DNA from 3 places in the Bacillus bruguierae genome. Region 3 is predicted to be linked to each of the others. Evidence: a T-box and tRNA genes for the amino acid it is inferred to sense, from the RefSeq annotation. Region 3 holds a T-box; the other regions hold tRNA genes.

Region 1 (3,247 bases), on a different contig from region 3:
AAGATCCCTGAAAGATGATCAGGTTGATAGGTTCGAGGTGGAAGCGTGGCGACACGTGGAGCTGACGAATACTAATAGATCGAGGACTTAACCATATAATATGAAGCAAGTGTTATCTAGTTTTGAGAGAATATAAAAAACTTGTTGACTTTTTCGGTGAATCAAGTATAATAATGATTGTCTCAAATGAATATAGTCTGGTAATGATGGCAGAGAGGTCACACCCGTTCCCATACCGAACACGGAAGTTAAGCTCTCTAGCGCCGATGGTAGTTGGGACTTTGTCCCTGTGAGAGTAGGACGTTGCCAGGCAAATGGAGGATTAGCTCAGCTGGGAGAGCACCTGCCTTACAAGCAGGGGGTCGGCGGTTCGATCCCGTCATCCTCCACCATATAATCTTAAATGTCGGAGGGGTAGCGAAGTGGCTAAACGCGGCGGACTGTAAATCCGCTCCTTCGGGTTCGGCAGTTCGAATCTGCCCCCCTCCACCATTTCGATGGGCTATAGCCAAGCGGTAAGGCAACGGACTTTGACTCCGTCATGCGCTGGTTCGAATCCAGCTAGCCCAGCCATTTAAGAGCCATTAGCTCAGTTGGTAGAGCATCTGACTTTTAATCAGAGGGTCGAAGGTTCGAGTCCTTCATGGCTCACCATTTTTAAAATGTAATATGCGGGTGTGGCGGAATTGGCAGACGCACCAGACTTAGGATCTGGCGCCTTTGGCGTGGGGGTTCGACTCCCTTCACCCGCACTCTTAATTAAATAAGCAATAAGTCATATATGTTTTGCGGAAGTAGTTCAGTGGTAGAATACAACCTTGCCAAGGTTGGGGTCGCGGGTTCGAATCCCGTCTTCCGCTCCAATTTTCAATATGACGCCGGGGTGGCGGAACAGGCAGACGCACAGGACTTAAAATCCTGCGGTGGGTGACCACCGTGCGGGTTCGACCCCCGCCCTCGGCACCATATGCGCCCGTAGCTCAATTGGATAGAGCGTTTGACTACGGATCAAAAGGTTAGGGGTTCGAGTCCTCTCGGGCGCGCTTTATTAACGGGAAGTGGCTCAGCTTGGTAGAGCACCTGGTTTGGGACCAGGGGGTCGCAGGTTCGAATCCTGTCTTCCCGATAGTTTTTTAAAATGGGGCCTTAGCTCAGCTGGGAGAGCGCCTGCCTTGCACGCAGGAGGTCAGCGGTTCGATCCCGCTAGGCTCCACCATTAAAGCTTCATATATACGGAGGTATACCCAAGTTCGGCTGAAGGGATCGGTCTTGAAAACCGACAGGCGGCGAGAGTCGCGCGGGGGTTCGAATCCCTCTACCTCCTCCATTTTTTATTTAAAAGAATATTATATCATCGCGGGGTGGAGCAGTCTGGTAGCTCGTCGGGCTCATAACCCGAAGGTCGCAGGTTCAAATCCTGTCCCCGCAACCAATGGTCCCGTGGTGTAGTGGTTAACATGCCTGCCTGTCACGCAGGAGATCGCCGGTTCGACCCCGGTCGGGACCGCCATTTACATAAAGGCTCGGTAGCTCAGTCGGTAGAGCAGAGGACTGAAAATCCTCGTGTCGGCGGTTCGATTCCGTCCCGAGCCACCATTTTTTTTTGTAAAAAAACTAGCCGGCTTAGCTCAATTGGTAGAGCAACTGACTTGTAATCAGTAGGTTGGGGGTTCAAGTCCTCTAGCCGGCACCACTTAGGGGCATAGTTTAAAGGTAGAACAGAGGTCTCCAAAACCTCCGGTGTGGGTTCGATTCCTACTGCCCCTGTAAGAAATATGGGCCTATAGCTCAGCTGGTTAGAGCGCACGCCTGATAAGCGTGAGGTCGATGGTTCGAGTCCATTTAGGCCCACCATATTCCGCAGTAGCTCAGTGGTAGAGCTATCGGCTGTTAACCGATCGGTCGTAGGTTCGAGTCCTACCTGCGGAGCCATGGCCCGTTGGTCAAGTGGTTAAGACACCGCCCTTTCACGGCGGTAACACGGGTTCGAATCCCGTACGGGTCATTATAAAAAGAGTCAGCACTATGCTGACTCTTTTTATTTGAAGAAAAATAATATTATACATTATATTTTCTGTATATCGTATTTATTATAACGAATTATAATTACTTCTGATTAATGATCTCCTTATACATATATTTATTGAGCTACTTTTGGACAGTAAGAATGAGAATGCTTCAACTAACCAAAAGTAGTCGAATAAAGAAAATCTACTGATGGCCGTATCAAGCTATTATAACAATAAGTATATCTTTATCATATTATAAAATGTTTTATTTTTTATTATAAATAATGAAGGATTTTGTATGATTTTGTGTAATTAGGAAAGAATATAGTACATTATATTTTTACCAATTGATTATTTTAGCTATACTCAGAATTGAACTACATCAATTCATTTTGATGATTGTACAACGGAATGTTGCATGAATATTTTACGGTATAAAGTATTTCTTTTACTAACCTCATCCTGCTTATTGCTCTGTATCTTTACAAGCTGCCTTCTCAAATAAGAACGATAAAGTCTATATTTACTCTCCGCAATTCTAAAGTTTTTAGAATTGGTCATTGTAACTGTGAATATCCAATTTATTTTGCGTTTTATGATTACATAGTTTTCTACATTTGATAAAGTGTAATTTCATCTGTTTTTAATAAGAGATGGTATCTCGTTTATCTTTTAAGGAACTTGCGAATTGAAATGAAGAGGGTTGGAGATGCTAAAGTGTGTAAAGGAGGGTAATATATTTATGACAACTGTTCGAGAATTGATGAGCACGAATATTGTACAATGTACATCACTAGATAACGTATATGAAGCAGCGGTGAAAATGAAAGAAGAAGATATAGGAATGATTCCTGTTGTGGAGAATAATCAAGTTATCGGACTTGTAACAGACCGTGATTTGGTTGTGCGGGGAATTGCAGAAAAACATCCAGGTTCCAATCAAATTACAAATGTTATGACAACACAAATTATTTCTGTGTCACCTGATGACGCTATTGAAAAAGCGACAGAGTTAATGGCACGTTACCAAATAAGAAGATTGCCAGTAGTTGAACATGGACAACTTGTTGGGATGCTATCACTTGGTGATTTAGCAACAACTAAATATGCAGATGATCAAGCAGGCGTTGCCTTAAGTGAAATATCAGAGCAAACAGACTAAATAAATACTTTTATTCTGTTTGCAATTTGCTATTTGAGGGCAGGAATGCTTCATCTGAAAATTTATTTGAAAGCAA
Region 2 (3,247 bases), on a different contig from region 3:
CCAGGCAAATGGAGGATTAGCTCAGCTGGGAGAGCACCTGCCTTACAAGCAGGGGGTCGGCGGTTCGATCCCGTCATCCTCCACCATATAAATGCCGGCTTAGCTCAATTGGTAGAGCAACTGACTTGTAATCAGTAGGTTGGGGGTTCAAGTCCTCTAGCCGGCACCAGTATCATGGCGGCTGTGGCGAAGTGGTTAACGCATCGGATTGTGGCTCCGACACTCGTGGGTTCGATTCCCATCAGTCGCCCCATTTTAAAAAATAATATGCGGGTGTGGCGGAATTGGCAGACGCACCAGACTTAGGATCTGGCGCCTTTGGCGTGGGGGTTCGACTCCCTTCACCCGCACTTTTAATTGAATAAGTCATATATGTTTTGCGGAAGTAGTTCAGTGGTAGAATACAACCTTGCCAAGGTTGGGGTCGCGGGTTCGAATCCCGTCTTCCGCTCCAATTTACAATATGACGCCGGGGTGGCGGAACAGGCAGACGCACAGGACTTAAAATCCTGCGGTGGGTGACCACCGTGCGGGTTCGACCCCCGCCCTCGGCACCATATGCGCCCGTAGCTCAATTGGATAGAGCGTTTGACTACGGATCAAAAGGTTAGGGGTTCGAGTCCTCTCGGGCGCGCTTTATTAACGGGAAGTGGCTCAGCTTGGTAGAGCACCTGGTTTGGGACCAGGGGGTCGCAGGTTCAAATCCTGTCTTCCCGATAGTTTTTTAAAATGGGGCCTTAGCTCAGCTGGGAGAGCGCCTGCCTTGCACGCAGGAGGTCAGCGGTTCGATCCCGCTAGGCTCCACTTATAACTTGTTTATGGCGGTGTAGCTCAGCTGGCTAGAGCGTACGGTTCATACCCGTGAGGTCGGGGGTTCGATCCCCTCCGCCGCTACCATAAAGGACCTTTAGCTCAGCTGGTTAGAGCAGACGGCTCATAACCGTCCGGTCGTAGGTTCGAGTCCTACAAGGTCCACCACTCAAGTTTTATATATATGGAGGTATACCCAAGTCTGGCTGAAGGGATCGGTCTTGAAAACCGACAGGCGGCGAGAGTCGCGCGGGGGTTCGAATCCCTCTACCTCCTCCATTTTTTTAAAAAGAATATTATATCATCGCGGGGTGGAGCAGTCTGGTAGCTCGTCGGGCTCATAACCCGAAGGTCGCAGGTTCAAATCCTGTCCCCGCAACCAATGGTCCCGTGGTGTAGTGGTTAACATGCCTGCCTGTCACGCAGGAGATCGCCGGTTCGACCCCGGTCGGGACCGCCATTTATATTAAGGCTCGGTAGCTCAGTCGGTAGAGCAGAGGACTGAAAATCCTCGTGTCGGCGGTTCGATTCCGTCCCGAGCCACCATTTTGAAATATGCAAGCCGGCTTAGCTCAATTGGTAGAGCAACTGACTTGTAATCAGTAGGTTGGGGGTTCAAGTCCTCTAGCCGGCACCATTTCAAAATGAGCCATTAGCTCAGTTGGTAGAGCATCTGACTTTTAATCAGAGGGTCGAAGGTTCGAGTCCTTCATGGCTCACCATTTTTATGCGGGTGTAGTTTAGTGGTAAAACAAGAGCCTTCCAAGCTCTGGTCGAGAGTTCGATTCTCTTCACCCGCTTTTTCTAGGGCCTATAGCTCAGCTGGTTAGAGCGCACGCCTGATAAGCGTGAGGTCGATGGTTCGAGTCCATTTAGGCCCACCATATTCCGCAGTAGCTCAGTGGTAGAGCTATCGGCTGTTAACCGATCGGTCGTAGGTTCGAGTCCTACCTGCGGAGCCATATAATATAGAGAAGTACCCAAGTGGCTCAAGGGGCTCCCCTGCTAAGGGAGTAGATCGCTTACGCGGTGCGAGGGTTCGAATCCCTTCTTCTCTGCCAGAAATTGGCCCGTTGGTCAAGTGGTTAAGACACCGCCCTTTCACGGCGGTAACACGGGTTCGAATCCCGTACGGGTCATATTAAAGAGATAGCATAATTTGCTATCTCTTTTTGTGTATAATGAATAGTTACTTCTCTATTTTAGCTGGTTTTCCTTGATTTTTATCCCGCTATTCGTGGGCAGTAATACTCCCACCTCATAATGGATCAAATAGAAGTATGAAATGATATACTGGATTTGTTTGTCTCATCTGCATCATGAATAATTGTTTGTAAAATAGATTCCCATATGTGGGGATCATCAGGTAAGAAATGTCCTGCATCTTTTATATAATGTGTTGTTACATGAGGAGTAGCTGAGGCTACTTTTTTTATTTCTTCTATTGAAGATAAAGTGTCGGCTGTACCATGCCAAATATGGATAGGAATAGAAATGTTTTGAAAATTAAATCCCCAGTGTTCTGCTACTGCTTCATCTACACTATTTCTTAACGCTTCTTTCATGTGGATCATAGTTAATTTAATATCTTCATCTGTTTGAATAAATTGTTGATCCCATTTGCATAAATGTCTATTTCCTTTTTTCATCCCTTGCATATATTTTTCAGGGTTCTTTTCCATTTGCTTTTTTTGAGCACGATATGCCCATTTTAATAGCAAAGGTAAGCGTTTGGAGATAAAGAAGGCAATTCGATTTTCGCGGCACATACTGGCTGGCGGCTCTTCATTTTCAAACGGAGTTGCACTAGAAACCATTTGTACGGATTGTAAGCGCTCAGGGATTTTGTAAGCACAGGCTGCTGCATAAGCGCCTCCGCCTGAGACACCTATAATAGAAAAAGTTTGGAGTTTTAGTTGATCTGCTATTTCATTTACATCTTCTGCCCAATTCAGAACTGTTCGATTCTGTTTTGGATCAGAGAGCCCGTAGCCAGGTCTATCTATTGAAATAAGTCGTATGCCTAATTGTTTCGCTACCATATCATCTGTTAATGCCCAAATTCTTGAACCGGGTGTACCATGAAACAGCATGACTGGTAATCCATTTGTTTTACCATATTCAATATAGGCTAACTTACGTCCGTCTTGTAAAGTTATGATGTGATCTTTCATATTATTCACTCCCATAATAAATTATAAACCGACTGTTCAGTCTAATCTTATAATGAGAGTAGTTTATTTGTAAATACTGGGATTTTCACTATATAATATAGTCTATTGGTAAAATGAAATACTGTATTATTTGTGTTCACAATCTAAAGAGAACGCTTCCATTAAAATCGATTCCATACTTAATATTATAACTTTCCCCTATATGTGATAAATTTCACAAATGGGTCATAAAATGTGAATACACTCACAAAAAAACGTGCTAC
Region 3 (3,247 bases):
TGTTGTACAAAGAGCCACATTAGTATTGTAATAAAGACGACGACCCCTGCAACATACGTTTCTACAAACGGACGTTTCATTATTAATTTCTCTTTCATACATTCTCCACTGGAACAGCTACTTGCTCCAAAATCTCTTTCATTACATATGCTTTCGTCGTTTTCATATCTCCTTCAATACTAAGAGTTAATCGGTGAGCACAAACCGGCTCTGCTAGCGTATAAAAATCATCAGGTGTACAAAATTCTCTTCCCTTTAATAGCGCACGGGCTTGTGCTGCTTTCATAAAAGCTAATGAACCACGCGGGCTCACCCCGATTTCAACGAGTTCATGCTGACGTGTCTTTTGCACAATATCCAATAAATAATCTTCCACTTCTTCATGAATTTCCACCTGCTTTGCTTTTTCTTGTAGAGAAAGAATATCCGCAAGAGACACAACACTTTGTAAGCTGCGCAGTGGGTCTTGCTGGCGGAAACGCCGTAACATCTCCTTTTCGTGCACTCGACTTGGGTATCCTTGCCTGATCGTTAATAAAAAGCGATCTAACTGCGCATCCGGAAGCGGAAAAGTACCGGCAGACTCTAGCGGATTTTGCGTAGCAAGTACAATAAACGGCTGCGGCAATACATGCGTCTCCCCAGCAATCGTAACGGTACGCTCCTCCATTACTTCTAATAAAGCAGACTGTGTACGCGGAACGGCACGATTAATTTCATCGACTAACACGATATTAGCGAAAATCGGCCCCATCCTCGTTTTAAAATCAGATTCTTTCATATCGAAATACTCTAAACCTACTACATCTCCTGGTAATGTATCTGATGTAAACTGTACACGCTGAAATTTTCCATCTATACTTTTTGCAAGACTTTTCGCTAATGACGTCTTCCCCGTTCCTGGAACATCTTCTAATAAAACATGTCCATTTGCTACTAATGCGATCATCGCTAAATCAATAACCTCTTCTTTTCCTACAATCACTTGCGAGACATTTTCTCTGATTCTTTCTAAAATTGACATGCCCTCTTCACCCTTTCTCTTCCTATAATAAATTTTCTGTTTTTTCTGATATTTATTTGTAGTATAGCAAAATTCATGTACTAACTGCTTATTTTTTTGAGATTTTTTGTAAAATAAGTTTTCTTCTTACATATACTGAATTATAAAAAATACAATTCATTCCAAAAAAAACATTTGCAAAAGTAATTTGAATACTGTATATTATGAATCAACATACTAATGCTATAAAAAAGCAACGAAAAGGACACGAGATATTCTTTACGGTTTTACAGAGAAGGAAGAATTGCTGAGATCTTCCTAAACGCAGGAGAATACACTTACCACCTTGGAGCTGTATTGGGGAAACATAGTATCCAATACCGTAGACGCTACGTTACAGTGCATGGAGCCATCGACGCTTTTTTAAGTGCGATGGGAATCTGGGTGGAACCACGGGTTTTAACGCACTCGTCCCTATTTTAGGGATGAGTGCGTTTTTTATTTTCTTAATTCCATATAACAATTAGCTATGAAAAGGACACGAGATATTCTTACGGTTTTACAGAGAAGGAAGAATTGCTGAGATCTTCCTAAACGCAGGAGAATACACTTACCACCTTGGAGCTGTATTGGGGAAACATAGTATCCAATACCGTAGACGCTACGTTACAGTGCATGGAGCCATCGACGCTTTTTTAAGTGTGATGGGAATCTGGGTGGAACCACGGGTTTTAACGCACTCGTCCCTGTTTTAGGGATGAGTGCGTTTTTTATTTTTCTCAATTCTATATATCAATTGGCAATGAAAAGGACACGAGATATTCTTTACGGTTTTACAGAGAAGGAAGAATTGCTGAGATCTTCCTAACGCAGGAGAATATACTTACCACCTTGGAGCTGTATTGGGGAAACATAGTATCCAATGCCGTAGACGCTACGTTACAGCGAATGGAGCCATCAACGCTTTTTTAAGTACGATGGGAATCTGGGTGGAACCACGGGTTTTAACGCACTCGTCCCTGTTTTAGGGATGAGTGCGTTTTTTTATATTATGAAATGGAGTGATAATGATGAGTAACAAAATGATTCAAATTCGTTTTCCAAATGGTCGTGAACAGGAGTATATGAAAGGAACTACATTAGAGGCAATTGCAGAATCAATTAGCCCTGGGTTAAAAAAGAAAGCTATTGCCGGAAAAGTGAATCAGCAACTATTTGATTTACGCAGAAGCATACAAGAAGATGCAGAAATTGAGATTTTAACTTTAGAATCAAAAGAAAGCTTAGACGTAATGCGACATACAGCAGCCCACATATTAGCACAAGCTGTTAAAAGAATACACGGTCACGTTAACTTAGGCGTTGGTCCTGTTATCGAAAATGGATTTTATTATGATATGGATCTTCCAAATAGTATTGCAGTTGAAGAGTTAGTTCATATTGAACAAGAAATGCAAAAAATCATTGATGAAAATTTAGAAATTCAACGAATCGAAGTAAGCCGCGATGAAGCAAAACAAATATTTGAAGAACTCGGTGACCATTTAAAATTAGAGCTATTACAAGATGTCCCTGCTGATCAAAACATAACTCTTTACAAACAAGGTGAATTTTTAGACTTATGCCGCGGACCACATTTACCATCTACTGGTTTTATGAAAGCTTTTAAATTAACAAATGTTTCAGGAGCATATTGGCGCGGTGACAGTAATAACCAAGTCCTTCAAAGAATATATGGGGTTGCCTTCCCTTCTAAAAAGGAACTAGATGAGTATGTAATCTTTTTAGAAGAAGCCGCAAAACGCAATCATCGTAAATTAGGCAATGAATTAGAATTATTTATGTTCTCTGAAGAAGCGCCAGGAATGCCATTTTATTTACCAAAAGGACAAATTATCCGAAACGAAATGGAAGCTTTTTTACGAGGGATTCAGCAAAAGCGTAATTATCAAGAAGTTCGTACTCCTTTAATGATGAATCAAAAACTATGGGAAAACTCCGGTCATTGGAACCATTATAAAGAGAATATGTATTTCACAGAAGTTGATCATGGAAAATTTGCTTTAAAACCAATGAACTGCCCTGGTCACATGTTAATGTTTAGAAATAAGCTGCACTCTTATCGTGATTTACCAGTTCGAATGGCTGAATTTGGGCAAGTCCATCGTCATGAATTTAGCGGCGCTCTTAATGGACTTCTTAGAGTTCGTACATTCTGTCAAGATGATGCCCATATTTTTGTAA

The links. The T-box of region 3 lies ahead of thrS (threonine--tRNA ligase). A T-box ahead of a tRNA ligase gene usually reads a tRNA of that ligase, here a tRNA-Thr.
Region 1: it has a tRNA-Thr gene. The T-box ahead of thrS (threonine--tRNA ligase) is inferred to sense a tRNA for this amino acid. The anticodon was not compared.
Region 2: it has a tRNA-Thr gene. The T-box ahead of thrS (threonine--tRNA ligase) is inferred to sense a tRNA for this amino acid. The anticodon was not compared.

The regions. Positions count from the first base shown of each region.
Region 1 is NZ_JBAWSX010000027.1:59-3,305, forward strand. Features, by position in the region: partial or broken rRNA gene WAZ07_RS24940 (23S ribosomal RNA) at 1-95, shown strand, start outside; rRNA gene rrf (5S ribosomal RNA) at 197-312, shown strand; tRNA gene WAZ07_RS24950 (tRNA-Val) at 317-392, shown strand; tRNA gene WAZ07_RS24955 (tRNA-Tyr) at 409-492, shown strand; tRNA gene WAZ07_RS24960 (tRNA-Gln) at 499-573, shown strand; tRNA gene WAZ07_RS24965 (tRNA-Lys) at 579-654, shown strand; tRNA gene WAZ07_RS24970 (tRNA-Leu) at 672-752, shown strand; tRNA gene WAZ07_RS24975 (tRNA-Gly) at 789-863, shown strand; tRNA gene WAZ07_RS24980 (tRNA-Leu) at 878-966, shown strand; tRNA gene WAZ07_RS24985 (tRNA-Arg) at 970-1,043, shown strand; tRNA gene WAZ07_RS24990 (tRNA-Pro) at 1,053-1,126, shown strand; tRNA gene WAZ07_RS24995 (tRNA-Ala) at 1,141-1,216, shown strand; tRNA gene WAZ07_RS25000 (tRNA-Ser) at 1,235-1,327, shown strand; tRNA gene WAZ07_RS25005 (tRNA-Met) at 1,356-1,432, shown strand; tRNA gene WAZ07_RS25010 (tRNA-Asp) at 1,435-1,510, shown strand; tRNA gene WAZ07_RS25015 (tRNA-Phe) at 1,521-1,596, shown strand; tRNA gene WAZ07_RS25020 (tRNA-Thr) at 1,618-1,693, shown strand; tRNA gene WAZ07_RS25025 (tRNA-Trp) at 1,697-1,767, shown strand; tRNA gene WAZ07_RS25030 (tRNA-Ile) at 1,778-1,854, shown strand; tRNA gene WAZ07_RS25035 (tRNA-Asn) at 1,858-1,932, shown strand; tRNA gene WAZ07_RS25040 (tRNA-Glu) at 1,934-2,005, shown strand; gene WAZ07_RS25045 (CBS domain-containing protein) at 2,752-3,171, shown strand.
Region 2 is NZ_JBAWSX010000012.1:340-3,586, forward strand. Features, by position in the region: rRNA gene rrf (5S ribosomal RNA) at 1-6, shown strand, start outside; tRNA gene WAZ07_RS18045 (tRNA-Val) at 11-86, shown strand; tRNA gene WAZ07_RS18050 (tRNA-Thr) at 94-169, shown strand; tRNA gene WAZ07_RS18055 (tRNA-His) at 178-253, shown strand; tRNA gene WAZ07_RS18060 (tRNA-Leu) at 270-350, shown strand; tRNA gene WAZ07_RS18065 (tRNA-Gly) at 380-454, shown strand; tRNA gene WAZ07_RS18070 (tRNA-Leu) at 469-557, shown strand; tRNA gene WAZ07_RS18075 (tRNA-Arg) at 561-634, shown strand; tRNA gene WAZ07_RS18080 (tRNA-Pro) at 644-717, shown strand; tRNA gene WAZ07_RS18085 (tRNA-Ala) at 732-804, shown strand; tRNA gene WAZ07_RS18090 (tRNA-Met) at 821-897, shown strand; tRNA gene WAZ07_RS18095 (tRNA-Ile) at 902-978, shown strand; tRNA gene WAZ07_RS18100 (tRNA-Ser) at 997-1,089, shown strand; tRNA gene WAZ07_RS18105 (tRNA-Met) at 1,116-1,192, shown strand; tRNA gene WAZ07_RS18110 (tRNA-Asp) at 1,195-1,270, shown strand; tRNA gene WAZ07_RS18115 (tRNA-Phe) at 1,281-1,356, shown strand; tRNA gene WAZ07_RS18120 (tRNA-Thr) at 1,372-1,447, shown strand; tRNA gene WAZ07_RS18125 (tRNA-Lys) at 1,457-1,532, shown strand; tRNA gene WAZ07_RS18130 (tRNA-Gly) at 1,540-1,610, shown strand; tRNA gene WAZ07_RS18135 (tRNA-Ile) at 1,618-1,694, shown strand; tRNA gene WAZ07_RS18140 (tRNA-Asn) at 1,698-1,772, shown strand; tRNA gene WAZ07_RS18145 (tRNA-Ser) at 1,781-1,871, shown strand; tRNA gene WAZ07_RS18150 (tRNA-Glu) at 1,878-1,949, shown strand; gene WAZ07_RS18155 (alpha/beta fold hydrolase) at 2,079-2,984, opposite strand.
Region 3 is NZ_JBAWSX010000008.1:170,496-173,742, forward strand. Features, by position in the region: gene WAZ07_RS15065 (DUF58 domain-containing protein) at 1-98, opposite strand, end outside; gene WAZ07_RS15070 (AAA family ATPase) at 95-1,024, opposite strand; T-box leader at 1,251-1,482, shown strand; T-box leader at 1,524-1,754, shown strand; T-box leader at 1,797-2,027, shown strand; gene thrS (threonine--tRNA ligase) at 2,074-3,247, shown strand, end outside.